One region of the Streptomyces lasalocidi genome, then DNA from elsewhere that is predicted to be linked to it. Evidence: riboswitches for the same ligand, from Rfam matches in the RefSeq annotation. Region 1 holds a riboswitch; each other region holds the start of a gene.
The links. A riboswitch is a leader RNA that binds a small molecule or an ion and turns the genes downstream of it on or off. The one in region 1 is predicted to bind S-adenosylmethionine.
Positions count from the first base shown of each region.

Region 2: it holds a riboswitch for S-adenosylmethionine, as region 1 does, so the genes downstream of both, E4U91_RS31135 (amino acid ABC transporter permease) here and thrC (threonine synthase) in region 1, are expected to answer to the same signal.
Region 3: it holds a riboswitch for S-adenosylmethionine, as region 1 does, so the genes downstream of both, E4U91_RS09805 (aminotransferase class V-fold PLP-dependent enzyme) here and thrC (threonine synthase) in region 1, are expected to answer to the same signal.

Region 1 is NZ_SZNQ01000001.1:3,546,921-3,556,286, forward strand. It holds gene E4U91_RS15775 (carboxylesterase/lipase family protein) at 52-1,614, opposite strand; partial or broken gene E4U91_RS15780 (MFS transporter) at 1,684-2,229, shown strand; gene E4U91_RS15785 (NADH:flavin oxidoreductase) at 2,222-3,373, opposite strand; gene groL (chaperonin GroEL) at 3,611-5,233, opposite strand; gene E4U91_RS15795 (cold-shock protein) at 5,632-5,835, opposite strand; gene E4U91_RS15800 (MoaD/ThiS family protein) at 6,262-6,540, opposite strand; gene thrC (threonine synthase) at 6,537-7,823, opposite strand; SAM riboswitch class I at 7,842-7,987, opposite strand; gene E4U91_RS15810 (glucosyl-3-phosphoglycerate synthase) at 8,118-9,062, shown strand; gene E4U91_RS15815 (alpha,alpha-trehalose-phosphate synthase (UDP-forming)) at 9,151-9,366, shown strand, end outside.
Region 2 is NZ_SZNQ01000001.1:6,892,458-6,901,823, reverse strand. It holds gene E4U91_RS31160 (NtaA/DmoA family FMN-dependent monooxygenase) at 76-1,449, opposite strand; gene E4U91_RS31155 (LLM class flavin-dependent oxidoreductase) at 1,472-2,701, opposite strand; gene E4U91_RS31150 (GNAT family N-acetyltransferase) at 2,872-3,717, opposite strand; gene E4U91_RS31145 (transporter substrate-binding domain-containing protein) at 3,761-4,780, opposite strand; gene E4U91_RS31140 (amino acid ABC transporter ATP-binding protein) at 4,881-5,666, opposite strand; gene E4U91_RS31135 (amino acid ABC transporter permease) at 5,663-6,640, opposite strand; SAM riboswitch class IV at 7,058-7,168, opposite strand; gene E4U91_RS31130 (glutathione S-transferase C-terminal domain-containing protein) at 7,236-8,135, opposite strand; gene E4U91_RS39665 (putative leader peptide) at 8,538-8,672, opposite strand; gene E4U91_RS31125 (SDR family oxidoreductase) at 8,881-9,366, shown strand, end outside.
Region 3 is NZ_SZNQ01000001.1:2,180,988-2,190,353, reverse strand. It holds gene qcrB (cytochrome bc1 complex cytochrome b subunit) at 1-578, shown strand, start outside; gene trpD (anthranilate phosphoribosyltransferase) at 711-1,775, shown strand; SAM riboswitch class IV at 1,874-1,990, shown strand; gene E4U91_RS09805 (aminotransferase class V-fold PLP-dependent enzyme) at 2,204-3,571, shown strand; gene E4U91_RS09800 (Lrp/AsnC family transcriptional regulator) at 3,651-3,932, opposite strand; gene E4U91_RS09795 (rhomboid family intramembrane serine protease) at 3,929-4,672, opposite strand; gene E4U91_RS09790 (hypothetical protein) at 4,869-5,108, shown strand; gene E4U91_RS09785 (NYN domain-containing protein) at 5,176-6,519, shown strand; gene E4U91_RS09780 (C40 family peptidase) at 6,731-7,765, shown strand; gene E4U91_RS09775 (C40 family peptidase) at 7,990-9,000, shown strand; gene E4U91_RS09770 (hypothetical protein) at 9,074-9,366, shown strand, end outside.

The DNA of each region.
Region 1 (9,366 bases):
CCGTGGCCCGGCCGGTCGCCCCGCGAATCGTCCGGGGGCCCGTCCGGCGGCTCACGCGGGCGGCACCCGCCCCGACAGCGCCCCGAACCGGTGGTCCCGCCACAGCCTCCTCGACGCCTCCTCCGGGTACCGGCCGACCCGCGGCTCCGCGTCCAGGACGCGCACCCGGCGCTCCTCGGGGTCGTAGGCCGGCCAGCCCGGGTCGCCGGTGCGGGCGAACGCCGTCCACGCCGTGCGGAAGCACTCCGACAGGTGCCTCGCCGCCTCGGGCACCTCGCCGTCCCCGAACAGCAGGCGGCCCAGGTCGGCGTGGTACGTGCCGAACAGCAGCGGGACGTCCAGGTTGTGGCAGGCGCCCAGCGCTCCCCCGGCGCCCGGGGCCGGCCAGGTCAGCTCGTACACGTGCGCCCGGCCGCCGCCCGCCACCTGGGCCTCGGCCAGCCGCAGCGAGGGCATGCGGAACAGCCAGTCCGACTGGACCCGCTCGAACAGCTCGGCGGGGCCCGCGTCCGGGAACGCCTCCCGGTAGGCCCGCTCCCCCGCCGCCCCGCCCGGCGCGCACAGGCGCAGCGCCCCGGCCGCCCGTTCCTCGGTGACCCGCCCCTGGAGGCCGCCCAGGACCACGAACAGCTGGTACTCCCGCGCGGTGTGCCCGACGACCAGCTCCACGTCCCGGCCCGCGCCGTCCGCGAGGGCCTGCCAGGGCGTGGTCGGCAGCACCTCGCCGTCGACGACCGGCGAGTAGGGGGTGGACGTGGGGGCGAGCAGGCCCCAGCGGTCGGCGTCGGCCGCCATGCCGGCGCTCAGCGCGGCGCTCGCCCCGGCCAGTGCGTGCGGGTCCGCCGTCGACAGGTCGTGCGCCGTGGGCCGCAGACCCGCCTGCGCGGCCAAGGCCCGCCCGACGTCCGCCGCCAGTTCCGGGGAGAAGAACGTGCCCGGCACGCTCTGGGCGATCGCCCGCCGGAACAGGCCCCGGGCCCTCGGCATCGCGGTCAGGGACGCCACCGAGCCCGCGCCCGCCGACTGCCCGAACACCGTGACCCGGCCCGGGTCCCCGCCGAACCCGGCGACGTTCTCCCGCACCCACCGCAGCGCGGCCACCTGGTCGAGCAGGCCCCGGTTCGCCGGCGCGCCCTCGATCCACGCGAACCCCTCCGCCCCCAGGCGGTAGTTGAGGCTCACCACGACCAGGCGCCCGGCGCGGGCGATGTGCTGCGCGTCGAAGCCCGGGCTGCCCGCGTGACCGAGCTTGTAGGCGCCGCCGTGGATCCACACCATCACCGGGCGCGGGACGCGGGGGCCGGTCTCCGGGGTCCAGACGTTGACGGTCAGCCAGTCGTCGCCGGCCGGCGGGTCCGCGCCGGCCGCGCTGCCCTGGAAGCCCGGCTCCTGCGGGGGCGGCGGACCGAAGGCGTACGCCTCGCGCACCCCGTCCCACGGCCGCGGTGGGCGGGGCTCCCGGAAGCGGGCCTCCCCCACGGGCGGCGCGGCGTACGGGATGCCGCGGAAGACACTGAGTCCGCCCTCCCGGCGCCCCCGCACCGCACCGGCGGCGGTGCGCACCACCGGCGCACCGTGCGGGTCGCGCTGCTCGTCGGTCCCGGCTGTCGTCATCGGTCCCTCCTCCCCCAGGGTCGTCCGGGCAGGGGCGGGTGTCGAACGGGGACAGCTCGGTGGGGTTCGCCGCTCGTGCTGGTCACCCAGCTGCACGCGTCCCCGGTGTGGTCGGCGGCGGTCTTCGTGGCCAACACGGTCCTGGTGGTGGCGCTCCAGGTGCCGGTCACGGTGCTGGTGTCGCGCTTCACCCGGACCACCGCGCTGGTCCTGGCCGGTGGGGTGCTCGCCGCGTCCTACCTGGGGTTCCTCGCGGCCGCGTCCCTCGGGCACGGCTGGGGCGCGCCGGCCGTCGCCGCGGTGTCGGTGGTGTGCACGCTCGGCGAGATCCTCTACGCGGGCAGTGCCACCGCGCTCGTCACGGTCCTCGCCCCGGCCCGGTTCCTGGGGCGAGCGCTGGCCCGCTTCCAGCTCTCCACCGGGTTCGGGCTGGCCGTCTCCCCGGCGGTCATCACCACGCTCACGCCGCACGGCCCGGCCGCCCTGTGGGGCGGTCTGGCCGGGGCGACGCTCGTCGCGGCGGGCGCGGTCGCCACCGGGAAGGAAGCGCACGGCCCCTCCCCGGTGGCGGCGCCGCCGGACGGCTCCGCCGACGTCCGGGCCGGGGTCAGCTGAGGGTCTTCAGCGCCGCCGCGTCGTACGGCGCCAGGTCGTCGAAGCGGCCTGCGAGGACCTTCGCGGCCCACTCGGGGTCCTGGAGCAGCGCGCGGCCGACGGCGACCAGGTCGAACTCCTCGCGCTCCAGGCGGTCCAGGAGGTCGTCCAGGCCCTTGACCGGGGAGCCCTCGCCCGCGAAGCCGCGGATGAAGTCGCCGTCCAGGCCGACCGAGCCGACGGTGATGGTGGGCCGGCCGGTCAGCTTCTTGGTCCAGCCGGCCAGGTTGAGGTCCGAGCCGTCGAACTCCGGCAGCCAGTAGCGGCGCGTGGAGGCGTGGAAGGCGTCGACACCGGCCGCGGCGAGCGGGGCGAGGACGGCCTCCAGCTCCTCGGGGGTCTCGGCGAGCCGGGCGTCGTAGTTGTCCGACTTCCACTGCGAGTAGCGGAAGACCACCGGGAAGTCGGCCGACACGGACGCGCGCACCGCGGCGACGATCTCGGCCGCGAACTTCGTCCGGGCGACCAGGTCACCGCCGTAGGCGTCGGTGCGGCGGTTGGTGCCGGCCCACAGGAACTGGTCGATGAGGTAGCCGTGCGCGCCGTGCAGCTCGACCCCGTCGAACCCGATCCGCTCGGCGGCCGCGGCGGCCTCGGCGAAGGCGCCGATGACGTCGTCCAGGTCGCCGCGGGTCATGGCCCTGCCGTCCTGCGTGCCGTCCAGCCGGATGCCGGACGGGCCGACGGCCGGGGCCTGCTCGAACGGCGGCTTCCCGGGCCTGCGGACCATGCCGATGTGCCACAGCTGCGGGACGATCGTGCCGCCGGCCGCGTGCACCGCGTCGGCGACCTTCGCCCAGCCCGCGAGCTGCTCCTCGCCGTGGAACCGCGGCACCCGGTCGCTCTCGCCGGCCGACTCGTGGCCGACGTAGGTGCCCTCGGTGACGATGAGTCCGACCCCGGCGGCGGCGCGGCGGGCGTAATACGACACCACGTCCTCGCCCGGGACGCCGCCCGGCGAGAACATGCGGGTCATCGGCGCCATCACGATGCGGTTCGGCACGGTCAGGCCGTTGATCGAGACCGGCCGGGCGAGGATCTGCGCCGCGCGGGAGGCGGACGACCCGGGAGTGGGCTCGGTGGACTCGGCGGTGGTCGCGGTCACGTGGGGGCTCCTTGGGGGTATACCGGCTGGTATGTGCACGCGCATGCATGCCACGCCCACGTCAACGGGTCCCGTGCGCCCGCTCATTCCGCCGCCGCTCCCCGAGCGGTGTGATTCAGCCCACCCGGCCCGCCCCGGCCACCCCGGCCGGCACCGGGGAACGCCCGAGGGCGGCACCCCCCGTCGTACGGGGAGTGCCGCCCTCGGTCCGCAGGACGGTTGATCGACCGGGGTCGATCAGAAGTCCATGTCACCGCCCGGCATGCCGCCGCCGGCCGGGGCAGCGGCCTTCTCCGGCTTGTCGGCGATGACGGCCTCGGTGGTGAGGAACAGCGCGGCGATGGAGGCCGCGTTCTGCAGCGCGGAGCGGGTCACCTTGGCCGGGTCGATGATGCCCTCGGCGACCAGGTCGACGTACTCACCGGTCGCGGCGTTCAGGCCGTGACCCGGGGTGAGGTTGCGGACCTTCTCCACCACGACGCCGCCCTCGAGGCCGGCGTTCACGGCGATCTGCTTCAGCGGGGCCTCGAGCGCGAGCTTGACGGCCTGGGCGCCCGTCGCCTCGTCGCCCTCGAGCTCCAGCTTCTCGAACACCTGGGAGGCCTGGAGCAGGGCCACGCCACCACCGGCGACGATGCCCTCCTCGACGGCCGCCTTGGCGTTGCGCACGGCGTCCTCGATGCGGTGCTTGCGCTCCTTGAGCTCCACCTCGGTGGCGGCACCGGCCTTGATGACCGCGACACCGCCGGCGAGCTTCGCCAGGCGCTCCTGCAGCTTCTCGCGGTCGTAGTCGGAGTCGCTGTTCTCGATCTCGGCGCGGATCTGGTTCACGCGGCCCGCGACCTGCTCCGAGGAGCCGGCGCCGTCGACGATCGTGGTCTCGTCCTTGGTGATGACGACCTTGCGGGCCTTGCCCAGCAGGTCCACGGTCGTGTTCTCGAGCTTGAGACCGACCTCCTCGGAGATGACCTCGCCGCCGGTGAGGATGGCGATGTCGTTCAGCATCGCCTTGCGGCGGTCGCCGAAGCCCGGGGCCTTGACCGCGACGGACTTGAAGGTGCCGCGGATCTTGTTGACGACCAGGGTCGACAGGGCCTCGCCCTCGACGTCCTCGGCGATGATCAGCAGCGGCTTGCCCGACTGCATGACCTTCTCCAGGAGCGGGAGCAGGTCCTTGACGCTGGAGATCTTGGAGTTCGCGATCAGGATGTACGGGTCGTCGAGGACGGCCTCCATACGCTCCATGTCGGTCGCGAAGTAGGCGGAGATGTAGCCCTTGTCGAAGCGCATGCCCTCGGTGAGCTCGAGCTCCAGACCGAAGGTCTGCGACTCCTCGACGGTGATGACGCCTTCCTTGCCGACCTTGTCCATGGCCTCGGCGATGAGCTCGCCGATCTGGGTGTCGGCGGCGGAGATGGAGGCCGTGGAGGCGATCTGCTCCTTGGTCTCGACGTCCTTCGCCTGCTCCAGCAGGGCGGCGGAGACGGCCTCGACGGCCTTCTCGATACCGCGCTTGAGGGCCATCGGGTTGGCGCCGGCGGCGACGTTGCGCAGGCCTTCCTTGACCAGTGCCTGGGCCAGGACGGTGGCGGTCGTCGTGCCGTCACCGGCCACGTCGTCCGTCTTCTTCGCCACTTCCTTGACGAGCTCGGCACCGATCTTCTCGTACGGGTCCTCGAGCTCGATCTCCTTGGCGATGGAGACACCGTCGTTGGTGATCGTGGGGGCGCCCCACTTCTTCTCGAGGACGACGTTGCGGCCCTTGGGGCCGAGGGTGACCTTGACGGCGTCCGCGAGCTGGTTCATGCCGCGCTCGAGGCCGCGCCGCGCCTCCTCGTCGAACGCGATGATCTTGGCCATGTGAAGTGGTCCCTCCAGGACTGGGGGTGATTCCTTCGGACCGCGCCCGCGCCCGCGACGGACGGCTCGCCGACCCGGTGGTTCCTTGCCCCACCCGGCCCGCGGGCCTCACCGACCCGGTCCTTCGCTGTCACTCTCACCTTCAGAGTGCTAACGCCAATGATTAGCACTCGCACTACGAGAGTGCAAGGCGCGCTCGCGGAGCGAGTGCTCGTTGGGGGGCGGCGGTCGGGCGGCGGGCGGGCGCAAGCGGCTCTCGGGGACCGGGCCACGTCTCAGCCCGAGGCGAACAGGGCCGGCCCCGCGAGACCCCGCGCACACGGGCGAGGGGTCCGCGCCCTGGGCGGGCGCGGACCCCTCGGTGAGTGACTGCGGAAGAACGTTCAGGCGGTGAACGTTCAGGCGGTGACGCGAACCATGTCGGCCTGCGGGCCCTTCTGGCCCTGCGAGATCTCGAACTCGACCCGCTGGCCTTCTTCAAGGGTGCGGTAGCCGTCCATCTGAATGGCGCTGTAATGGACGAAGACGTCCGCACCACCGTCGACCGCGATGAAGCCGTACCCCTTCTCCGCGTTGAACCACTTGACGGTGCCCTGAGCCATGCCTAACTCCCCTATTACTGGCCCTTGCACAGATCCGCACTTCGCGGATCCGGGTCAGACCTCACCCCCCAGACTGGTTGGGGGCGTGCGCCGGAACGCGTCGACCGCGGCTGAATGTATCTGTCCAACTGCCGTCTGCAACAGGTCAATCGGACGAGAATTCTGGACGCAGACGATCCGGAATGTGGCCAGAATTCGCCCGAATTCAGGGCAAGTCGGGCTCCACAAAAGGCACATAAGCCGCGGGAGCAGTGCACAGTTTGGCTACTTCTCATCGGGCACGCGGCAGGAATCAAGGCCCGCCGATTCATGGATCCGGGGCGGGTTCCCCAACTGTACCGCGCTCAATCACATGGAATTGCCCCCTCCGCTTCTCTTACGGTGGGGGCAATTCGATGTACGCGCGGTCATCGCTATTACCGAGGGTTACTGACCTCCGGCGACGGCCGGGATGATGGAGACGCCCGCGCCGTCCGGGGTCGCCGTCTGCAGGCCCTGCTCGAAGCGGACGTCGTCGTCGTTGACGTAGACGTTCACGAACCGGCGCAGCTTGCCCTGGTCGTCGAGGACGCGGGCGGCGATGCCGGTGTGGTGCTTCTCCAGGTCCTCGATCACCTCGGCGAGGGTCGCGCCCTCGGCGGCGACCTCGGCCCGGCCGCCGGTGTAGGTGCGCAGGATGGTGGGGATGCGGACGGTCACGCTCATGCGAGGCCAGCCTCTCGGAAGGAGTCCAGGGTCGGGCGGATGGTGGCGGTCAGGCCGGTGCCGGCCACCGCGTCGAGGGTCTTCAGGCCGTCGCCGGTGTTGAGGACGACCGTGGTCAGCGACGGGTCGAGCACGCCGGCGCCGATCAGCTTGCGCGCCACGCCCACGGTCACCCCGCCCGCCGTCTCGGCGAAGATGCCCTCGGTGCGGGCCAGCAGCTTGATGGCGTCGACGACTTCCTCGTCCGTGACGTCCTCCACGGCACCGCCGGTGCGCCGGGCGATGTCCAGGACGTAGGGCCCGTCCGCCGGGTTGCCGATGGCCAGCGACTTGGCGATGGTGTTCGGCTTCTGCGGGCGGACCACGTCGTGACCGGCCTTGTAGGCGGTCGACACCGGGGAGCAGCCCTCGGCCTGGGCGCCGAAGATCTTGTACGGCCGGTCCTCGACGAGACCCAGCTTGATCAGTTCCTGCAGACCCTTGTCGATCTTGGTGAGCTGGGAGCCGGAGGCGATCGGCACGACGATCTGGTCCGGCAGCCGCCAGCCGAGCTGCTCGCAGATCTCGTACGCCAGCGTCTTGGAGCCCTCGGCGTAGTACGGCCGCAGGTTGACGTTGACGAAGCCCCAGCCCTCGCCCGCCGGGTCGCCGATCAGCTCGGAGCAGAAGCGGTTCACGTCGTCGTAGTTGCCCTCGATGCCGACGAGCTCGCCGCCGTAGACCGCGGCCATGACGACCTTGCCCTGCTCCAGGTCGTGCGGGATGAACACGCAGCTGCGGAAGCCGGCCCGGGCGGCGGCGGCGCCCACCGCGCCGGCCAGGTTGCCCGTCGAGGAGCAGGACAGCGTGGTGAAGCCGAAGGCGCGCGCGGCCTCCAGGGCCTGCGCGACGACGCGGTCCTTGAAGGAGTGCGTCGGGTTGCCGGAGTCGTCCTTGACGAACAGCTTGCCGGGCTCGACGCCCAGCTCACGGGCCAGGTTGTCGGCCTGGACGAGCTTGGTCCAGCCGGGGTTGATGTTCGGCTTGTCGGCCACGTCCGCGGGGACGGGCAGCAGCGGCGCGTAGCGCCAGATGTTCGCCGGGCCCGCCTCGATCCGCTTGCGCAGTTCCTCGGTGTCGTAGGCGGAGAAGTCGTAGGCGATCTCGAGCGGGCCGAAACACTCCTCGCACGCGAAGACCGGTCCGAGCGGGACGCGGTGGCCGCACTCGCGGCAGCTCAGGGCAGCCGCGGGGCCGAGGTCGACGGTGGAGTCGGTGGTGCTTTCAACAGTCTGCGCAGCCATGTGAGGCGAGGCCCTTTCTCCTCATCTTCCTCACGACGCATCTCGCCGTGAGACGGATTTGGCACCTTCCCTAGCCGGGAGCCTCGCTGCACAGGTCAGGAGAACCGACTGGAGGGTTGCCGGGGCTTCATCGGGCCGTGTCCCTCTGCCCCTCTGGATGAGCTGTATGTGGTTGTGGACGCGGGCCGACCCCGACATGCGATGGTCACCAGCGTTGTCCAAGACTGTAACCGACGACCAGGACAGTTGAGATAGTCGTCCGAACCGCGAGACAACCGTGAGGAGCCACTGACCGTGCTGGAAGAAGTCGAGCGCTGGCTGGCCACCCGGTCCTGGTCCGTGGCCGACCGCCCCCTCCACCGGGTGCTGGCCGCCAAGCGCGCCGCGGGCCTGACCGTGTCCGTCGTCCTGCCCGCGCTGAACGAGGAGGAGACGGTCGGCGAGATCGTGGCCGTCATCCGGCACGACCTCGTGCAGCAGGCGCCGCTCGTGGACGAGATCGTGGTGGTGGACTCGGGGTCCACCGACCGCACCGCCGAGGTGGCCGCCGCCGCGGGTGCCCGGGTCGTCCACCGCGACGCCGTCCTGCCGCGCATACCCGCCGTGCCCGGCAAGGGCGAGGTGCTGTGGCGCTCCCTGCTGGTGACCGGCGGGGACATCGTGTGCTTCATCGACGCCGACCTCCGGGAGTTCACCTCCGACTTCGTCACCGGGCTGGTCGGCCCGCTGCTCACCGAGCCGGGCGTCGACCTGGTCAAGGGCATGTACGACCGCCCCCTCGGCGGTGCGGCCGGCCAGGGCGGCCGGGTGACGGAGCTGATGGCCCGCCCGCTGCTGAACATGCACTGGCCCCAGCTGGCCGGCTTCGTGCAGCCGCTCGGCGGCGAGTACGCGGCCCGCCGCTCCCTGCTGGAACAGCTGCCGTTCCCGGTCGGCTACGGCGTCGAGCTCGGCATGCTGGTCGACGCGCTGCACCTGGTGGGCCTGGACGCCCTGGCCCAGGTCGACCTGGGGGTGCGCAAGCACCGCCACCAGGACGGCCAGGCCCTCGGCCGGATGGCCGCGGCGATCTACCGCACGGCCCAGCTCCGCCTGGCCCGCGGCCACCTGATCCGCCCGGCCCTCACCCAGTTCGAACGCACCGACTCCGGCTTCGAGCCCCGCACGTACTCGGTGGACACGGAGGAGCGCCCCCCGATGACGGACATAGCCGAGTACACGACCCGCAAGGTGGCGTGAGGGCCCCGGACCCGACGGCCCGTATACGGTCGCTCGCCCAGTGGAACCGTACGTTTGAGCGTTTACGGGTCGGGCTAGGTTGAGGCGTATGGCTCTCACGCGCGGTGCTGATCAGAAGGCTCGGGTGCTGGTCGCGTCCAATCGCGGACCGGTGTCGTACACGGTGGGCGAGGACGGTTCGCTGACCGCCAGACGGGGCGGGGGCGGGCTCGTGTCGGGGCTGTCGGCGATCGGCCCGGACGCGGACGCGCTGTGGGTGTGCTCGGCGCTGTCCGACGGCGACCGGGAGGCCGTGCGGCGCGGC
Region 2 (9,366 bases), 3.3 Mb from region 1:
CACCGCCCACGCAGCGTCAGTCATCTCCCCATCCCTCACGACCCACCCGACGATCGGATGACGGGAATGCACTGCCTAGGAGGCCGCGCGGTGCTCGCCGGTCTCGTCGGGGTGGGCGAGGCCGAGGTGGTCGCGCAGGGTGGTGCCCTCGTAGTCGGTGCGGAAGACGCCCTGTTCCTGCAGGAGCGGGACGACCTTGTCGGCGAACTCGTCCAGGCCGGTCGGGGTGATGTGCGGGACCAGGATGAAGCCGTCGGAGGCGTCGGCCTGCACGTACTCGTTGAGGGTCTTGGCGATGGTGGACGGGGAGCCGACGAAGTTCTGCCGGTTGCCGGTGTGGATGACCAGGTCGCGGATGGACCAGTTGTTCGCCTCGGCCAGCTCGCGCCACTCGCGGGCGGTGGCCAGCGGGTCGCGGTACATCCGCACCTGGGCCCGGCCGCGCGCGATGTGGTCGGTGTCGACGTCCGGGTCGACGTCGGGCAGCGGGCCCTCCGGGTCGTAGGCGGACAGGTCGCGGTTCCAGACGAACTCCAGGTGCTTGAGCGCGGTGGCTCCGCTGACCTGCTGGCGGCGCACCTCGCGGGCCAGCTCCTCCGCCTCGGCGTCGGTGTCGGCGAGGGCGAAGGTGGCCGCGGGCAGGATGAGCAACTGGTCCGGGCGACGGCCGTACTTGGCGAGGCGGGACTTGACGTCGGTGTAGAACTCCTGGCCCGCCTCGAGGGTGCCGTAGCGGCTGAAGATGGCGTCGGCCTCGGCGGCGGCGAACTCGCGGCCCTCGTCGGAGTCCCCGGCCTGGAAGATCACCGGGCGGCCCTGGGGCGAGCGGGGCACGTTGAACCGGCCGTGGATGTCGAAGTGCCGGCCCTGGTGGACGAAGGCGCCGGCCCGCGCGTCGCGCAGGAAGGTGCCGGTGGCCTGGTCGGCGACGATCTCGTCACCCTGCCAGGAGTCGAACAGCTCGTGGGCGGTGGCCAGGAACTCCTTGGCGCGGGAGTAGCGCTCGTCCTGCGGCAGGAAGCCGCCGCGGCGGAAGTTCTCGCCGGTGAAGGCGTCCCAGGAGGTGACGACGTTCCAGGCGGAGCGGCCGTCGGAGAGGTGGTCGAGGCTGGCGAACTGGCGGGCCACCTCGTAGGGCTCGTTGAAGGTGGAGTTGATGGTGCCGGTCAGACCGAGGCGGTCGGTGACGGCGGCGAGCGCGGCGAGGACGGTGAAGGTGTCGGGGCGGCCGACGACGTCCAGGTCGTAGATGTGGCCGCCCTGTTCCCGCAGGCGCAGGCCCTCGGCGAGGAACAGGAAGTCGAACTTGGCGCGTTCGGCGGTCCGCGCGAAGTGCACGAAGGAGTCGAACGCGATGTGGCTCCCGGCGCGGGGGTCGCTCCAGACGGTGGTGTTGTTGACGCCGGGGAAGTGGGCGGCCAAGTGGATCTGCTTCAGCGGCTTGCTCATGGTCCGTGGTCCTCCGGCCGGTTCAGGCTGCGGCGTAGCGGTTGGCGGGGCGGGCGAGGCCGAGCAGGCCGCGCAGGGTGTCGGCCTCGTAGGCACGGCGGAAGGCGCCGCGGCGCTGGAGTTCGGGCACCAGGCCGCGGGTGATCGCGGGCAGGTCGTGGCCGGCGACGGCGGGGCGCAGCCGGAAGCCGGTCAGTCCTGCCGACTGCAACTCCTGCAGCAGGTCCGCGAGTTCCGTCGGGGTGCCGGTGAACACGAGGGCGTCGCTGGTGTACGGCTCACCGGCGAGCGCGTCGAGGCGCTCGTGGCGGGCGCGGGCGGCGCCGGGGTCGTCGTCGAGGAAGACCACCAGGTCACCGAAGATGTGCAGCGGCTCGGCGGAGCGGCCGGCGGCGTCCTGCTCGGCGCGGATCTCGGCGACGATCGCGCGGGCCTGGTCGGTGTCGTGCGGGGTGACGTAGCCGACGTCGGCGGCGCGGGCCACCAGCCGGTACGGGACCGTGGCGTGGGCGAGGGCCGTGACCAGCGGCTGGCCCTGCGGCGGGCGGGGCGTGATGGAGGGGCCCTTGACGCTGAAGTGGCGGCCCTCGAAGTCGATGTAGTGCAGCTTGTCGCGGTCGATGAACCGGCCGGTGGCCACGTCGCGGATCTCCGCGTCGTCCTCCCAGCTGTCCCACAGGCGGCGCACGACCTCGACGTGGTCGGCGGCCTCGTCGAAGAGGTCGCTCACCACCGGGGGGACCGGGGCGTCGTAGGAGTCGATGCGCTCGACGGTGCGGCGGCCGAAGTGCGCGGCCTCGTTGGGCCGGGCGGTGATCTGCACGCGCAGGCCGGCGCGGCCGGTGCTCACGTAGTCGAGGGTGGCGATCGCCTTGGAGATGTGGAACGGCTCGGTGTGGGTGGCCACGACGGTCGGCACCAGGCCGATGTGACGGGTGAGCGGGGCGACGCGGGAAGCGACGAGGACGGCGTCGAGCCGGCCGCGCACCTGGTCGGTGCGGTCGTCGGGGTCCAGGAAGTGGGAGGACTGGGGGCCGAGGCCGTCCTCGAGGGTGACGAAGTCGAGCAGTCCGTGCTCGGCCTCGGTGACGAGGTCGGCCCAGTAGCGGGCGCTGAGGAGTTCACGGGGGCGGGCGACCGGCTCGCGCCAGGAGGCGGGGTGCCAGCCGGTGCCGTCGAGGGCGACGGCGAGGTGCAGGGCGGAGGCGGGCTGCTCGGGAGAGATCGCGGAGGTCGGGGAGGAGGGGGACACGTCAGTGCCTTCCTGGAGGTCCGTACGGGGTCGCCGGCCGCGTGCGGGCTCGGGCGGCGCGGGGCGAGGGGGCGGAGGGAGTCCGGTTCAGGGGCGACAGAGGGCGCCGGGGACGCGGTGCGGGGCGGGGTGCGGCCGGGTGGGCGGGTGCGCGGCGTGCGGGACACCGGTCACGCCGTCACCTCCGTCCTCGGGGCGCCGGAGCCGTCCGGCGCGACCTCGCTCAGCGTGTCGTGGGGTGCAACACCCGTGCGGCTGCTGGGTGTTCCCGGGGTGCGCAGCACGACGATCCGCGAACTGCGGCGCAGGGTGAAGCCGAGGGACCGGTAGAGGCGGATGGCCGGGGTGTTGTCGGCGGCGGCGTGCAGGAACGGCACGTCGCCGCGTGCGCGGATGCCGGCGGCGACGGCGCGGACCAGCCGGGTGGCCAGGCCCCTCCCCCGGTGCTCGGGGTCGGTACACACCGCGCTGATCTCCGTCCAGCCGGGCAGCCGCAGCCTCTCGCCCGCCAGGGCGACCAGCCGGCCGTGGTGCCGGATGCCGAGGTAGGTGCCGAGTTCCACGGTCCGCGCGAGGAACGGGCCGGGCCGGGTGCGGGCGACGAGGTCGAGGATCTCCGGCACGTCGGCGGGTCCGAGCCGTACCGCCTCGGGCGCGGGTTCGGCGCGCAGGGCGGTGTCGACGAGCTGGACGCCGCGGCCGGCGCCGACGACCTCCCAGCCGTCGGGCACGTCGTCGACGGGCTTGACCCGTACGGTCGTTCCCGGCCCGGCGAGCGCGTGCAGGTCGGCCCACGCGGCCGGGTCCGCGGGGTCGGCGAGGGCGGCGAAGGCGTAGACGTCGGCCGGGTAGCGGGCGGCCCGGCCCAGGCGCTCGGCGAGGTGGGCGTGGGGGCCGGTGAGGGCCGCCCAGACGGCGTTGTCGAGGGGGTGCGGGGCGGTCACGGCGTTGGCGAGGGGGTGCGGGGCGGTCACGGGGAGGGCTCCGCCCCCGCGGAGGTCGGTCGGCTGGTCCACGGAGGCGGAGTTCCTTTCGGCTCGGACGGGTCGGAGACGCGGGTCAGGCGTTGTCGAGCGGCAGCCCGGGCGGGTTGACCTCCGACTTCGTGACGGCGTCACTGGTGAGGTTCCAGGCCGTGAGCCACTTGGCGTACTGGCCGTTGTCGATCAGGTGGTTGATCGCGTCGGAGAGCGGCTTGGCGAGGCCGCTGCCCTTCTTGGCGGTCGCGGCGATCAGGCCCTGTAGCGTGGCGCCGGCACCGGAGAACTGGCCCGCGAGGCGGGTCGGGCTGGGCGTGCCCGCGCTCTGGGTGACGTGATAGGCGAGGTTGGGGCTGGGCCCGAAGTAGGCGTCGATCTTGCCGCTGTTGAGGGCCAGGTAGGTGCTGTTGGAGTCCTGGAAGTACTTGACGGTCAGCTTCTTGCCCTCCTTCTCCAGCTTGCCCTTCCACTCCAGCAGGATCCGCTCCTGGTTGGTGCCGGCGCCGACCGACACCGTCCTGCCGGCCAGGGCCCGGTAGTCGCCGTCGAACGTCCACGGGGACTTCTTGAGCGTCTCGAAGGTGAGGTCGTCCTTGCGGTAGGAGGCGAACTCGTACTTCTGCTTGCGCTCCTCGGTGTCGGTGATGTTGGAGAAGCCGACGTCCACCTTGCCGCTGTCGATGCCGACGAAGAGGTTCTCCCAGGTGAAGCGCTTGACCTCGGGTTCGAGGCCGAGGACGGCGGCGACCAGGCGGGCCAGGTCCACCTCGGAGCCGGTGAGGGTCTTCTGGTCGCTGCCGGTGAAGCCGAGCGGCGGGGCCCCGGCCGGCAGGGTGCCCGAGCCGATCACCAGCTTGCCGCTCTTCCTGAGGGAGGCGGGCAGTTCGGCGCTGATGGACTTGACCTCGGAGACCTTCAGGCTGGTCTCCTTGGCGGCGCCGTTGGACAGTCTGCCCACGGTGACCGTGCCGGCGGTGCCGGTCGTGGTGGCGGCGTCGCTGTCACCACCGCAGGCGGCGAGCCCGGTGGCGAGGGTGGCGACCGCGGTGGCCGCGGTGATGCCGCGTATCAGGCTGCGTCGGGTGAAGTGGCGGGGCATGGCTGTTCCTTGTCGTTGCGGAATGCGTTGAGATGAGTGCAGAAAGTGACGGGAAGGGGGGTAGAAGGGGTGGTGCGGGGGCGGGCGGCAGGCGGTGGGGTCAGAGGACCTTGCTGAGGAAGTCCCTGGTCCGCTCGTGCCGGGGGTGGTCGAGGACCTCGGAGGGCGGGCCCTGCTCGACGATGCGGCCGCCGTCCATGAAGACGACCCGGTCGGCGACCTCGCGGGCGAAGCCGATCTCGTGCGTCACGATCAGCAGGGTGGTGCCGCTGGTCGCCAGGTCCTTGATGACCGCGAGGACCTCGCCGACGAGTTCGGGGTCTAGGGCGGAGGTCGGCTCGTCGAAGAGGATGACCCCCGGCCGCAGGGCGAGGGCGCGGGCGATGGCCACGCGCTGCTGCTGGCCGCCCGACAACTGCCGTGGGTACGCGGCGGCCTTGTCGGCGAGCCCGACCCGGGCGAGGAGGTCGCGGGCGAGGGCCAGGGCCTCGGGCCGGCTCAGCCTGCCGGTCGCCACGGGGGCGGCGGCCACGTTGTCGAGGACCGTCAGGTGCGGGAAGAGGTTGAAGTTCTGGAAGACGAACCCGATCCGGCTGCGCTGGGCGAGGATGGCGCGCTCGCTCAGCTCCTTCAGCCGGTCGCCGTTGCGGCGGACGCCGATCGGCTCGCCGTCAAGGCTGACGTAGCCGACCTCGGGCTTCTCCAGGTGGTTGACGACCCGCAGCAGCGTGGACTTGCCGGAGCCGGACGGGCCGAGGATGACGGTGACCTCGCCCGGCCGTACCGTCAGGTCGATCCCGTTGAGCACCCGGTGGGCGCCGTACCACTTGTGCACGTCGTGCACTTCGACGGCCGCGGCCGTCCGGTCGAGGGTCCCGGTGGTCATACGGCGGCCTCCCTGCGGATGCGGTCCCGCACGTCGGTGAGGCCGGCGCGCAGCCTCTGCAGCGGGGTCGGCGGCAGGGTGCGCGTGGCGCCCCGGGCGTAGTACCGCTCGACGTAGAACTGGATGACGGAGACGACGCTGGTGAGGATCAGGTACCAGACGGTGACCACCAGCAGCAGGGGCACGATGTCGCCGGGGTAGGTGGAGCCCATCGACTGCGCCGTGCCGAACAGGTCGAGCAGCGACACGTAGAAGACCAGCGAACTGCTCTTGATCAGGTTGATCAGCTGGTTGACGTAGTTCGGGGTGATGGAGCGCAGCGCCTGCGGGAAGACGATCCTGCGGAACTGGTAGCCCTTGGGCAGGCCGAGGGCGGCGGCCGCCTCGTGCTGGCCCTGGTCGACGGAGAGGATGCCGCCGCGCACGACTTCGGCGGCGTACGCCGACTCGTGCAGGCTCAGGCCGACGACGGCGATGGCCATGTCGGTGGCGAGCCGCGACTCGTCGAAACGGACGAACGCGGGTCCGAAGGGGACGCCGATGCTCAACGTCTGGTACAGGGCGCTGAAGTTGTACAGGAACAGCAGCACCACGATCAGCGGGACGGAGCGCAGCGCCCACACGTAGGTCCAGCTGACCGCCCGCAGCACCGGGCTGCCGGAGAGCCGGGCCAGGGCGAACACGATCCCGCCGAGCAGGCCGAGGACCGCGCTCCAGGCGGTGACCTCGAGGGTGATCAGCAGTCCGTCGAGGATGGTCGGGCGCAGGAACCAGTAGCCGAACCGGTCCCACTGGTAGAACTGGTTGGTGACCAGGCCGTGCACGAACTGGGCGGCCAGGACGAGGACCACGGCGGTGGCGATCCAGCGCCCGGGTCGGCGCAGCGGCTGAACGCGCTGCGCCGACAACGGTCTTGACGGTGTGTCGGTGGGTGGCGCCGTGACGAGGGACACGGCAGCCGGGGATTCGCTCATGGAGGGGCTCCGGCGGGAGTCGGACACCCCGGTCGGGGGTTCACCGTGGACGGTCGCGGCGCGCCGGCCGGGCGGCGGGGACCGCTCGGACGGCGCGGCGGTGGACGCGGCGCACGGTGGGATGAGGCGACCGGGGCGGGGCGGACAACGGCACACCGCTCGGGCGGTGTTCGTCGGGTACGCGGCTCGGGGGTGGTGTCAGCCCCGACAGCGGGCGCGGCCCGGTGCGGTACACAGTGCGCTGCTGACCCGGAGCAGATCGACGGCGCGGTCGGCCACGAGCGGGGCGGGCTGGTCGGCGGACGGCCGTACGCAGCCCCGGGAGCGGCGGGGGGCCGTCCTGTCGGCTGCGTACATCGTGGTCACCGTCTCTGTTCCGGCCCCCTGGTGCGGGGGCTGTCCCGGCCCCGTACGGGGCTCTCGCGCTTACCGAATCCGTCGTCCGGTCCGGTCGTCACCTGGGGCACCCCACCGCGGTGCGAGGGTTGCCGGTCAGCAAGCCAGGGCTTGTCGCTGACGCTCTTGACCGTTCTGGGCCGTAAGTTAAGACAGTCCCCGCCCGTGATGTCAACGCCGGTCCACGGGTTGGACCCGCTCAGGGCCGTTCGACCTGCGGCCGGGCGCGGTCGGCGTCCATGGCGAGGGCCGCCCAGTCCAGGATCTGGACGGCGGCACCGGCGGCCTCCAGGCCCCGGCAACGGGCCTCGTGGCGGCGGGCGATGCCGTCGAGGTCGAGGTGGCGGCCGAAGGCCGGGTGCGCGGTGAGGCGACGCGCGTACGCCCACAGGGCGGGGTGCCCGGCGACGCGACGCACGGCCGAGGCGTCGAGGTGGTGCCGGTGCACGGTGTCGAGCTGCACCAGCGTGACCCACAACTCGACGTCGGCAGCGGTGACTTGGTCGCTGATCAGGTACGACTGCGCGGCGAGTCCGCGCTCCAGCACGTCGAGGGTGTCGAGCAGGGTGTCCAGGGCTTCGGCACGCTCCCGCGGGTCGGCGTCGGCCGATCCGGCGCGCTGCGCGGCCTGTTCGACGCCCTGGGCGCACATCCGCTGCACGGCCTCGATCTCCGACTGGGCGCCGCACGGGTACAGCGAGGGCCGGCCGCCCCCGAAGTGCCGGGCGAGGTCGCGGGCGATGTCGGGCCCGTGGGTCGAGACGATCCGCCCGGACCAGTCGTCGCTGAGCACGGGGCCGAGGGCGGGCCCGGTGTAGTGGTGGGCGCTGGCCTCGTAGAGCGGGCGCAGCGCGGAGTGGCCGCCGTCGGGACAGTCGGGGACGGCGGGCAGGACCGTCACGGGACAGGCGGTGTCGAGGCCGAGCAGGCTGTGGGTGACGGCGATGCGCAGCCCGTCGGGGTCGGCGGGCGACAGGTGCAGGCGGTAGCGGCGCGGGACGGCGTAGTGGCCGCTGCGCGCGTCGCGGCCGATGCGCCCGCGGAAGGCGGGGCCGGGCCGGTCGGACGGGTGATGGGCGGCCAGTGGCGTGACGGACATGTCTCTCCCCGAAAGGCGGGCGCGACGCGAGGTACGCGCGGTGGAGGCGGCTGCGGACGGCTTCGGCGGCAGGGCGGCGGCGACGAGGGGCAGGCGGCTGCGGGTGACGGACGGTGCATGGACGGCAGGGCACGCACAGGACGGCCCCGGACGGCACCGGCGCGGGACGCGGACGCCCGGGACGGCGCGGACGCGTGACGGGATCGCTGCGGGAGAGGGTGGCAGGCCCGGACGTACCGGAGGAGGCCCCTGGTGGCGCACTGCGCGCGGCCCCCGACCGGCGTCGTCGTCCGGACGCGCAGCGGGCCCCGCGGTCACGGCCGGCCCCGCGGTCCCGGTCCTCCCGGTCCCCCGGGGCTTGTGTCTCGCCGCCCGCTCAGGGCGCGGCCGGACGGACCCGGGTCAGACCCGGGCGGCCCTGATGGCGCTGCACACGCGCTGCAGATCGATGTGGCGGCGGGAGGTGAGCAGGGGTGACGACCACGTCGTACGGCCGGTTCGGCTCGCCCGGGTGGTGACCGGCTCCGCGTGGCTCATGTTTCCCTACCTGTTCACTAGGATTCCCGCCTCCGAGTGTCGATCCGCCTCCAGGCCCCGTCAAGGGGTCGTCCACCAGCTGGTTGCAGGGCACCGCTGAACGCGTGCCGCGCGGCACGCTTCCCCGCGGCCGGGCGTGCCTGGTCCTGTCACCCCCAGGAACACGGGGGCACTGCCTCGGGACGCCGTCCGGCGCGAGGCTGGACGCATGACGACCACACTGATCACCGGAGCGAACAAGGGTCTCGGCTTCGAGACCGCCCGCCGGCTCGTCGCCGCGGGCCACACCGTCTACGTCGGCAGCCGGGACGCCGGGCGCGGCCGGGCCGCCGCCGAACAGCTGGGCGCCCGGGCCGTCCTGCTGGACGTCACCGACGACGCGTCGGTGGCCGCCGCGGTCAAGACGGTCGAGGCGGAGAGCGGCGGCCTGGACGTCCTGGTGAACAACGCCGGCATCGAGGAGCGGGGCGAGGGCCACGCGTTCGTCGGCCCGGCCGACCTGACCCCCGAGACGCTGCGGACCGTGCTGGAGACGAACGTCGTCGGCGTGGTCCGGGTGACCCGCGCCTTCCTGCCGCTGCTGCGCCGGTCCGCGGCACCGGTCGTGGTCAACGTCAGCAGCGGGCTCGCCTCGCTGACCCGGGTCACCACCGAGGGCGACCCCGCCTTCGCCTACCCGGGCGTCGCCTACCCC
Region 3 (9,366 bases), 1.4 Mb from region 1:
CCGCCTACCCGTTCATCGAGGCCTGGGTCACCGGCGACAAGCGCGAGCACCACATCCTGGACCGCCCGCGCAACGCCCCGACCCGTACGGCGTTCGGTGTCGCCTGGCTGACCGTGTACTTCGTGATGCTGATCGGTGGCGGCAACGACATCTTCGCCACGCACTTCCACCTGTCGATCAACGCGGTCACCTGGTTCGTCCGGATCTCGTACTTCGTCGGCCCGGTCATCGCGTTCATCGTCACCAAGCGGATCTGCCTCGGCCTCCAGCGCCGGGACAAGGACAAGGTGCTGCACGGCCGCGAGACCGGCACCATCAAGCGCCTGCCGCACGGTGAGTTCATCGAGGTGCACGAGCCGCTCAGCCAGGAGCAGCTGCACACGCTGACCGCGCACGACCAGTACAAGCCGCTCCAGCTCGGCCCCGCGGTCGACGAGAACGGTGTCGAGCGCAAGGTCAGGGCCACGCAGAAGGTGCGCGCCAAGCTCAGCGAGGCCTACTTCGGCGAGGAGTCGCAGATCGTCAAGCCCTCCGTCGAGGAGTACAAGGAGATCACGAGCGGCCACGGCCACCACTGATCGCTGCGGCGTCGCCACGCCACGGTCGAAGGGCCCCGTCCGGTGTTCGGACGGGGCCCTTCGCGCTGTCGGGGGCTGGATAGGCTGGCACCGCACTCTTTACCTCGTCCCACAGACACCCAGGAGCGGCTGATGAGCGCTGTGACCCCCGCTGGAGGCGACACCGCGGCGGGCCGCTCCTGGCCCGCCGTGCTGAACGGCCTGCTGGACGGCCGGGACCTGTCCGCGGACGAGACCGCGTGGGCGATGGACCGGATCATGAGCGGCGAGGCGACCGACGCGCAGATCGCCGGCTTCGCGGTGGCGCTGCGCGCCAAGGGCGAGACGGTCGAGGAGATCTCCGGCTGCGTGCGTGCCCTCTACGAGCACGCCAACGTCATCGAGGTGCCGGGGGCGACCGTCGACATCGTCGGCACCGGCGGCGACGGCGCCAAGACGGTGAACATCTCCACCATGTCCTCGATCGTCGTGGCCGGCACCGGCGCGAAGGTCGTCAAGCACGGCAACCGGGCGGCGTCGTCCGCCTCGGGCGCCTCCGACGTGCTGGAGAAGCTCGGCGTCAACCTGGAGCTCAGCCCGAAGCGGGTGGTGGAGGTCGCCGAGGAGGCCGGGATCACCTTCTGCTTCGCGGTGAAGTTCCACCCCGCGCTGCGCCACGTGGCCGCCGCGCGCGGCCAGCTGGGCGTGCGGACCGTGTTCAACTTCCTCGGTCCGCTGGCCAACCCGGCGAAGGTGCGGGCCCAGGCGATCGGGGTGGCGGACCGGCGGATGGCGCCCATCATGGCGGGCGTGTTCGCCGAGCGCGGCAACTCCTCGCTGGTCTTCCGGGGCGACGACGGCCTCGACGAGCTGACCACCACCGCCACCTCCCGGGTGTGGACCGTGCGCGACGGCAAGGTCACCGAGGAGGCCTTCGACCCGCGGGACGTCGGCCTCGACCTGGTCCCGGTGGAGGCGCTGCGCGGCGCGGACGCGGCCTACAACGCCGGGGTCGCCCGCCGCCTCCTGGACGGCGAGCACGGCCCGGTGCGCGACGCCGTGCTGCTGAACTCGGCGGCCGCGCTGGTCGCCCTGCACCCCACGGACGCCCCGCTGACCGAGCAGATCCGCGCCGCGATGGCGAGGGCGGCCGAGTCCGTCGACTCGGGCGCGGCTCGACGCACGCTGGAGCGGTGGGTGCAGGTCAGCAACGCCTGACGCCCGTTTTCCGGCCGCACCCGGCGGTTCACGTGCGCGGTCCCGCGATCCGGACAGGAGTTGCGGGACCGCGATCACGTCGCGTACTTTCCTTCCCAGGTCATGAGTGACAGTCATGAGGCCCCGGCCGACTGTCCGGCAACCCTCCGTCCGTGGCGGGGTGCCCCGGGTGAAGACCAGGCCGCAGGCAGCGAGGTCTGCGGCAAGCGCGGACCCCTCGCGAATTCCAGGGGTCCTGGTCGTCGAGGAGTCTTCCGTGAGCAAGCGAATGCGCTAGGGCCGCAGAGCCCCGTCTCCGCACGCCTTTCCCTCGGCAGTCCTGCTGCCGTCCCTTCCTCTCCTCGTCCCGCGCTGGAGTCCCGTTCGCGTACGCGCGTCCCGGCGGCTCGTGCGGTGACGGGTCACGCCTGCCTGTCCGGGAGTCCGCCATGTCCGTCACCACCACCGCTGCCGCCGACCGCTCCGTCTGTGCCCCGCTGCCCGTCCTGGGCCGGGACGTCGCCGTCCCGCTCGTCACCGGCGGTGAGGTCACCTACGCCGCCCTCGACTACGCGGCCAGCGCCCCCGCCCTCCAGCGGGTCTGGGACGACGTCGCCGCCTACGCGCCGTACTACGGCAGCGTCCACCGCGGCGCCGGCTACCTCTCCCAGCTGTCCACGGACCTCTTCGAGAACGCCCGCCGCACGGTCGCCGCGTTCCTCGACTGCCGCCCCGAGGACCAGCTGGTCTTCACCCGCTCCACCACCGACTCGCTCAACCTGCTCGCCCGCGCCCTGCCCGCCGACTGCCAGGTCTTCGTCTTCGAGACCGAGCACCACGCCTCCCTGCTGCCCTGGCAGGACCACCGGGTCACCTACCTGGACGCCCCGCGCACCCCCCGGCAGGCCGTGGAGACCCTGGAGCGCGCCCTCGCCGACCGCGACCCCCACGGTCCGGCCCTGGTCTGCGTCACCGGCGCCTCCAACGTCACCGGCGAGCTGTGGCCGGTCCGCGAGCTCGCCGCCGCCGCCCACGCCCACGGCGCCCGGATCGTGCTGGACGCCGCCCAGCTCGCCCCGCACCACCCGGTGAGCCTGCGGGACCTCGACGTCGACTGGGTGGCCTTCTCCGGCCACAAGCTGTACGCCCCGTTCGGCTCCGGTGTGCTGGCCGGCCGTGCCGACTGGCTGCGCGCGGCCGAGCCCTACCTCGCGGGCGGCGGCGCCAGCCGCAAGGTCACCCGGCGCGAGGACGGGGGAGTGGACGTGGAGTGGCACGAGAGCGCGGCCCGGCACGAGGCCGGCTCGCCGAACGTGATCGGCGCCTACGCCATCGCCTCCGCCTGCAAGGCCCTCACCGAGGCCGGCTGGGACACGCTGGTCGCCCGCGAGCAGCACCTGGTCGAGACGGTGCGCGCCGGGCTCGCCCGGATCCCCGAGGTCCGCGTGCTGTCCCTGTTCGGCGACGACGCCCCCCGGGTCGGGGTGATCTCGTTCGTGGTCGACGGCTGGAACAGCTCGCACTTCGCCGCCGCCCTCTCCGCCGAGTACGGCATCGGCGTCCGCGACGGCCTGTTCTGCGCCCACCCCCTGGTGCGCACCCTGCTGGGCACCGACCCCCAGACCCAGGGCGAGTGCGGCGCCCCCGAGGCGGCCCCGGGCGAGAAGTCGCTGAACGCGATCCGGGTCAGCTTCGGCGCCGGCACGCCCGACGAGCACGTGGAGCGCTTCATCGGTGCGGTGCGCGAGCTGGTCAGCGACGGCGCGAAGTGGCGCTACCGGACCGAGGACGGCCGCTGCGTGCCGGCCGTGGGCTGACCGGCGGCCGCCAGGAGTCCGGCGTCGGCGGTCCGGCGTCAGGAGTCCGGCGTCGGCGATCCGGCCTCAGGAGTCCGCGTCAGGAGTCCAGGCCGATCGCGAAGGCCGCCTCCAGGTCGTGCTGGGAGTAGGTGCGGAACGCCACGTGCGTGTCCGTGCCCTCCACCCCGGGGATCTTGCTGATGCGGCCCGGGATCACCTCGGCCAGGTCTTCGTGCCGGCGCACCCGCACCATGGCGATCAGGTCGTAGGTCCCGGTGACGGAGAAGACCTCGCTCACGCTCTCGAGCGCGGCGATCTGCTCGGCGATCTCCGGGATCCGGTCCACGCTGGTCTTGATCAGAACGATCGCGGTGATCACGGCTGGTTCTCTCCCTCGGGGGCCGGAGGCGGGGCGGCCTTCACTTTAGTCGCAGGGCCGTACCGGGCCCACGCGTAGGCGAAGCCCAGCCCGAAGCCCACCACGTGCGCCAGGTAGGCCACCCCCGGCCCCTGCGGGGAGCGGCTCGCGGCGAGCCACTGCAGCGCCGCCCAGAAGGGCAGGACGACCCAGGCCGGGAACCGCAGGGGCAGGAAGAACAGGAACGGCAGGAGACTGGTCACCCGTGCCCGGGGGAAGAGGAACAGGAAGGCCCCCAGCACCGCCGAGATCGCCCCGGACGCTCCCACGAGCGGCTGTGCGGAGGAGGCGTTGGCGGCCGCGTAGCCCAGCAGCGCGAGGCAGCCGCAGCCGACGTAGAAGAGGGTGAACTGCACCCGGCCCATGCGGTCCTCGGTCAGCGCTCCGAAGACGTAGAGGAAGAGCATGTTGCCCAGCAGGTGCACCCAGCTCCCGTGCACGAACAGGGCCGTGGCGGGGGTCAGCACCGCCCGCGGGACCCCCGCGAACAGCTCGGCCGGGACCACGCCCCAGCGAAGGAAGTAGGCCCGCTGCGCGGCGAGCAGCTCCCCGCCGGTGCCGTACGCCGGGTTCAGCCCGCCGGCCGGTCCCAGCACGAACAGCACACAGCACAGCGCGATCAGTCCGTACGTCACCGGCGCCGACGGCCGGAGCACCGCCCGGCCCGCCGCGCCCACCAGGGCTCTGAAGTCGCCGACCATGAACACAGAGCATGACGTAACCGGACCGATCGGGACGGACCGCCTCGCCGCCGTGGACGGACGGGCGGCGAGTACCCGCCAGGCCGTAGGGTTACGAGCCACACGGCCGGGGCGTGCGAGCACCACCCCGGGCGGTGCGCCGGAAGAACGCCATGAACGCCACGAGCACCACACGAGAAGGAAGCGGACGGTCACGATGACGGTTCCCCTGCCGACCACCACGACGCGGTGGCGCTGCACCCTCTGCGGCAACCTCACGCGCTTCGACGTGACCCGTTCGTCGAAGGTCGTGGAGTACGTCCACCTCGACCTGGCCGGCGAGCCGAGCGTCGAGGAGCGCGAGGTGCTCAGTGAGACCATCGAGTCGGTGCGCTGCCGCTGGTGCAACGCGGTGGACCAGGTGGAACTCGTGGACAGGCCGGGCGCCGACTCCTGACCGGGAGCGGCCCCGCACAGGCGATCCCGGCAGCGGGATCCCGAGGACAGGCAGTGGGGTGTGACGGATGGTGGAGACCGCAGGCGGGGGGCCGGGCGACGGCGCCGCCGAGGTGCTCGACCGTCCGCTGCCCGACGGTGTGCGCCGCCGGGTCGTCCAGATCGTCTCGGACGGCTTCGGCGGCCTGACGCTCGGCGAACTGCCCGCGCAGTTGCGCCAGTACGCGCGGTTCGCGCCCAACCGGCGGGCCAAGTTCGCCGGCAACGCGATGGCGGCCGCGCTGGAGACCGACCCGCTGTTCCGCCAGCGGATCGGGGAGAAGCTCAGGGAGGCGCAGCCGGAGCTGTGCGGCGCCCTCGACTCGGGCTCGCCGCCCCCGGCCGCGGACCCGCTCGACGTGGCGGCCGCGGCCTACGTGCTGCGCCCCGCGGGCTGGGTGAAGCTGGTGACCGCGGCCGGCGAGGAGGCCCTGCGCGCCGACGCCGAGCGCGCCGACGAGGAGAGCCGGGCCGAGCTGGAGCGGCTGCGCACCGAGCTGGACCGGTCCCGCGAGCAGACCCGCACGGAGACCGAGCGGCTGCGCACCGAGCTGGAGACGGCCCGCAAGGAGGCCGAGGCGCTCCACCGCAAGCTGCGGGCCGCCCTCAGCGACGTCAAGCGGGGCGAGGCCGCGCTGCGCAAGGCGCAGGCCGAGATGGAGACGGTGCGCTCCGAGGGGCAGGCGCAGGTGTCCGCCGCCGAGAGCGAGACCCGGCGCCTGAAGGCGCGGCTCGCCGAGACCGAGGCCGCCCTGGAGGCCGGCCGCAAGGCGGCCCGCGAGGGGCGCAGCGTCGAGGACATGCGGGTGCGGCTGCTGCTGGACACCGTGCTGGACGCCGCCCAGGGGCTGCGCCGTGAACTGGCCCTGCCGCCGGTGTCGGTGCGCCCGGCGGAGACCGTGGACGCGGTCGAGCCGGGCCGGATGAGCCCCAAGGACATCGCCGCACGGGCGTTGTCCGAGCACGATCCGGCCATTCTCGACCAGCTGCTGGCGCTGCCGCAGGCGCACCTGGTCGTCGACGGCTACAACGTCACCAAGACCGGCTATCCGCAGATGCCGCTGGAGAAGCAGCGGCTGCGGCTGCTCGGGCAGCTCTCGCAGCTCGCCGCGCAGACCGGCGCCGAGGTGACGTGCGTCTTCGACGGCGCCGAACTCGCCGCGCCCGTGCTGCTGGCCCCGCCGCGGGGGGTGCGGGTGCTGTTCTCCAAGCCCGGGGTCACCGCCGACGAGCTGATCCGGCAGCTGGTGCGGGCCGAACCGCCGGGCCGGCCGGTCATCGTCGCGTCCACCGACCGGGAGGTCGCCGACGGCGTCGCCCGGGTCGGTGCCCGACCGGTCGCTTCTGCGGTACTCCTGAAGCGGTTGTCCTGAAGGGCAAGTTCCGCGTTCAATGCCCGAATTGACGGCCGCCTTGTGCAACGTAGCGTCAACCGACTCTCACGGGTCGTGAGTTGCTCGCAAATACTGTGTTGCGTGAGAGGTTTTTTTCTCTCCAGGATTTGAACTGATCACGATGAGGTCACTAGGGTCTGGGCTCGAACCTCCGAACAGGTGATCCCTCACAGCAAGGAGTTCGCCTCCCGTGGCGTCCCATCGTCGACCCAAGCAGACCAGTCGCGCACGCGTGACCGTGCTGACCACCGCTGCTGCCGCCGCCGTCGTCCTGAGCTCCCAGGCCGCCAATGCCGCGCCGAGCGAGAAGCCCTCCAAGGACGAGGTCAAGACCAAGGTCGACAAGCTGTACGAGGAGGCCGAGCAGGCCACCGAGAAGTACAACGGCGCCAAGGAGAAGCAGGAGAAGCTCCAGAAGGAGATCTCCACCATCCAGGACAACGTCGCCCGCGGCCAGGAGGAGCTCAACGAGCTGCGCGACTCCATAGGCATGGCGGCGGCCGCCCAGTACCGCACCGGCAGCATCGACTCCTCGCTCCAGCTGTTCCTGTCGTCCGACCCGGACGACTACCTGGACAAGGCGTCCACCGCCGACCAGCTCAGCGCCCAGCAGGTCGAGGCGCTGAAGAAGATCCAGGAGAAGCAGCGCGAGCTGGCGCAGGAGCGCTCCGAGGCGTCCGGCAAGCTCACGGACCTCGCCTCCACCCGCACCGAACTGGGCAAGAAGAAGAAGGAAGTCCAGGGCAAGCTCGCCGAGGCGCAGAAGCTGCTCAACAGCCTGACCGCCGCGGAGAAGGCCCAACTGGCCGCCGCCGACGCCCGCGCCAGCCGCTCCTCGACCGCGCGCGTCGACCTCAGCGGTGCCACCGCCGGCTCCAGCCGCGCCATGGCCGCCTTCCAGGCCGCCCAGAGCAAGATCGGCTCGCCGTACGTCTACGGCGCCACCGGCCCGTCCTCCTTCGACTGCTCGGGCCTGACCTCCTGGGCCTACGCCCAGGCCGGTGTCGGCATCCCGCGCACCTCGCAGGCCCAGGCCAACGCCGGCACGCGCATCTACAGCCAGAGCGACCTCCAGGTCGGTGACCTGGTCATCTTCTACGGCGACATGCACCACGTCGGCTTCTACGCGGGCAACGGCCAGGTGCTGCACGCCCCGCGCACCGGCACCGTGGTGCGCTACGAGTCGATCAACAACATGCCGTTCCAGTTCGGCGTGCGGATCTGATCCCTGCCCCGGCACGGGTCCCCGGCCGCGTCCAAGATCAGGACACGGCACCGCCCGAACGGGCGAATCGCGTCCGCCCGAAGTGACCCCCCGCCCCGCCACTGACCTGCGTCGGTGGCGGGGCGTCACGTTCTGCGCCGAACCGGGTCGTTGGTCCACCCCTGGTCGCGGGGCTACTGTCTGCCGCGTTTCCCCGTCCGCCAGTGGAAGGAGCGCGGCTTCCCGTGGGGTCCCACCGTCGCCCAGCACCGTCCGGGTTCGACCGCGGAGCCGCTACCGCGCTCTGCGCCATGTCGGCCGCCGCCGCGGCCCTCGGAGTCGTACCGGCCACGGCCGCGCCGCACGACACCCGAGCCGAGGTCGACCGCCTCTACACGGAGGCCGAGAAGGCCACCGAGGCCTACAACAAGGCCGACGAACGCGCCGGCACCCTGCGCCGGCAGGTGACCGACGCGCAGGACCGCATCGCGCGGCAGCAGCTGCGCATCAACACGATGCGCGACCGGCTCGGTTCGCTCGCCGGCGCCCAGTACCGGGCCGGCGGCCTCGACCCGTCCCTCGCCCTGCTGTTCTCCGACGACCCGGACGACTACCTGGACAAGGCGGCCGCCCTGGACCGGATCACCGCCCACCAGGCGGGCGAGCTGCGGGAGCTGCAGGACGCGATGCGCGACCTCGCCCAGGAACGCGCCGAGGCCACGCGGCGCCTCGGCGAGCTGGAGCGCAGCCGCCGGGCGGTCGCCACCCACAAGCGGACCGTGGAGCGCAAGCTCGCCCGGGCCCGCCGGCTCCTGGACAGCCTGCCGTCGGCCGAGCGCGCGGCCTACGACCGGGCCTCCCGCTCGGCGCGCGACGGGATGGCCTTCCCCGGCGGCGAGGTGCCCGTCTCCGGCCGCGCGGCCGCCGCGGTGGCCGCCGCCCGCTCCGCCCTCGGCCGGCCCTACGTCTGGGGCGCCAACGGGCCCTCCGGCTTCGACTGCTCGGGCCTGATGCAGTGGTCGTACGCGCAGGCCGGCGTGGCCCTGCCGCGCACCTCCCAGGCCCAGGCGCACGCCGGGCGCCGCGTCCCGCTGTCCCAGGCCCGCCCGGGCGACCTCGTCACCTACCGCTCCGACGCCAGCCACGTCGGCATGTACGTCGGCAACGGACGCGTCATCCACGCGCCCTACCCCGGCGCCCCGGTGCGCTACGACCCGGTCGGCATGATGCCGATCTCGTCGGTGACCCGCCCCTAGGGGACTCCCCAGCCGTGAGCGGCCGGTCCCCGTCCGGGGTCCGCCGCGGGCGCCGCGCCGTACGATCGTGTGGATGGCTGGTCGACGGCGGGTGCGCGGGTCCCACGTGGTCGTGCTGTGCCTGCTCCTCGTCGCCCTCGTGGGCTGCGGCGGCCGGCCGGCCACCGACACCGTGCGGGCCGACGTGCAGCGGCTGCTGGACCGGCGGGCGGCCGCCCTCCTCGCCCACGACGCGACCGCCTACGCCGGCACCGGCGCGGCGGGAGACTACGCGCGGGTGCGCGCCGTGCCGCTGCAGGATCTCTCGTACCGGGTGGCCGCCGTGCGCGGCGACGGTGCCGCCCGCACCGCCGACGTCCGGCTCAG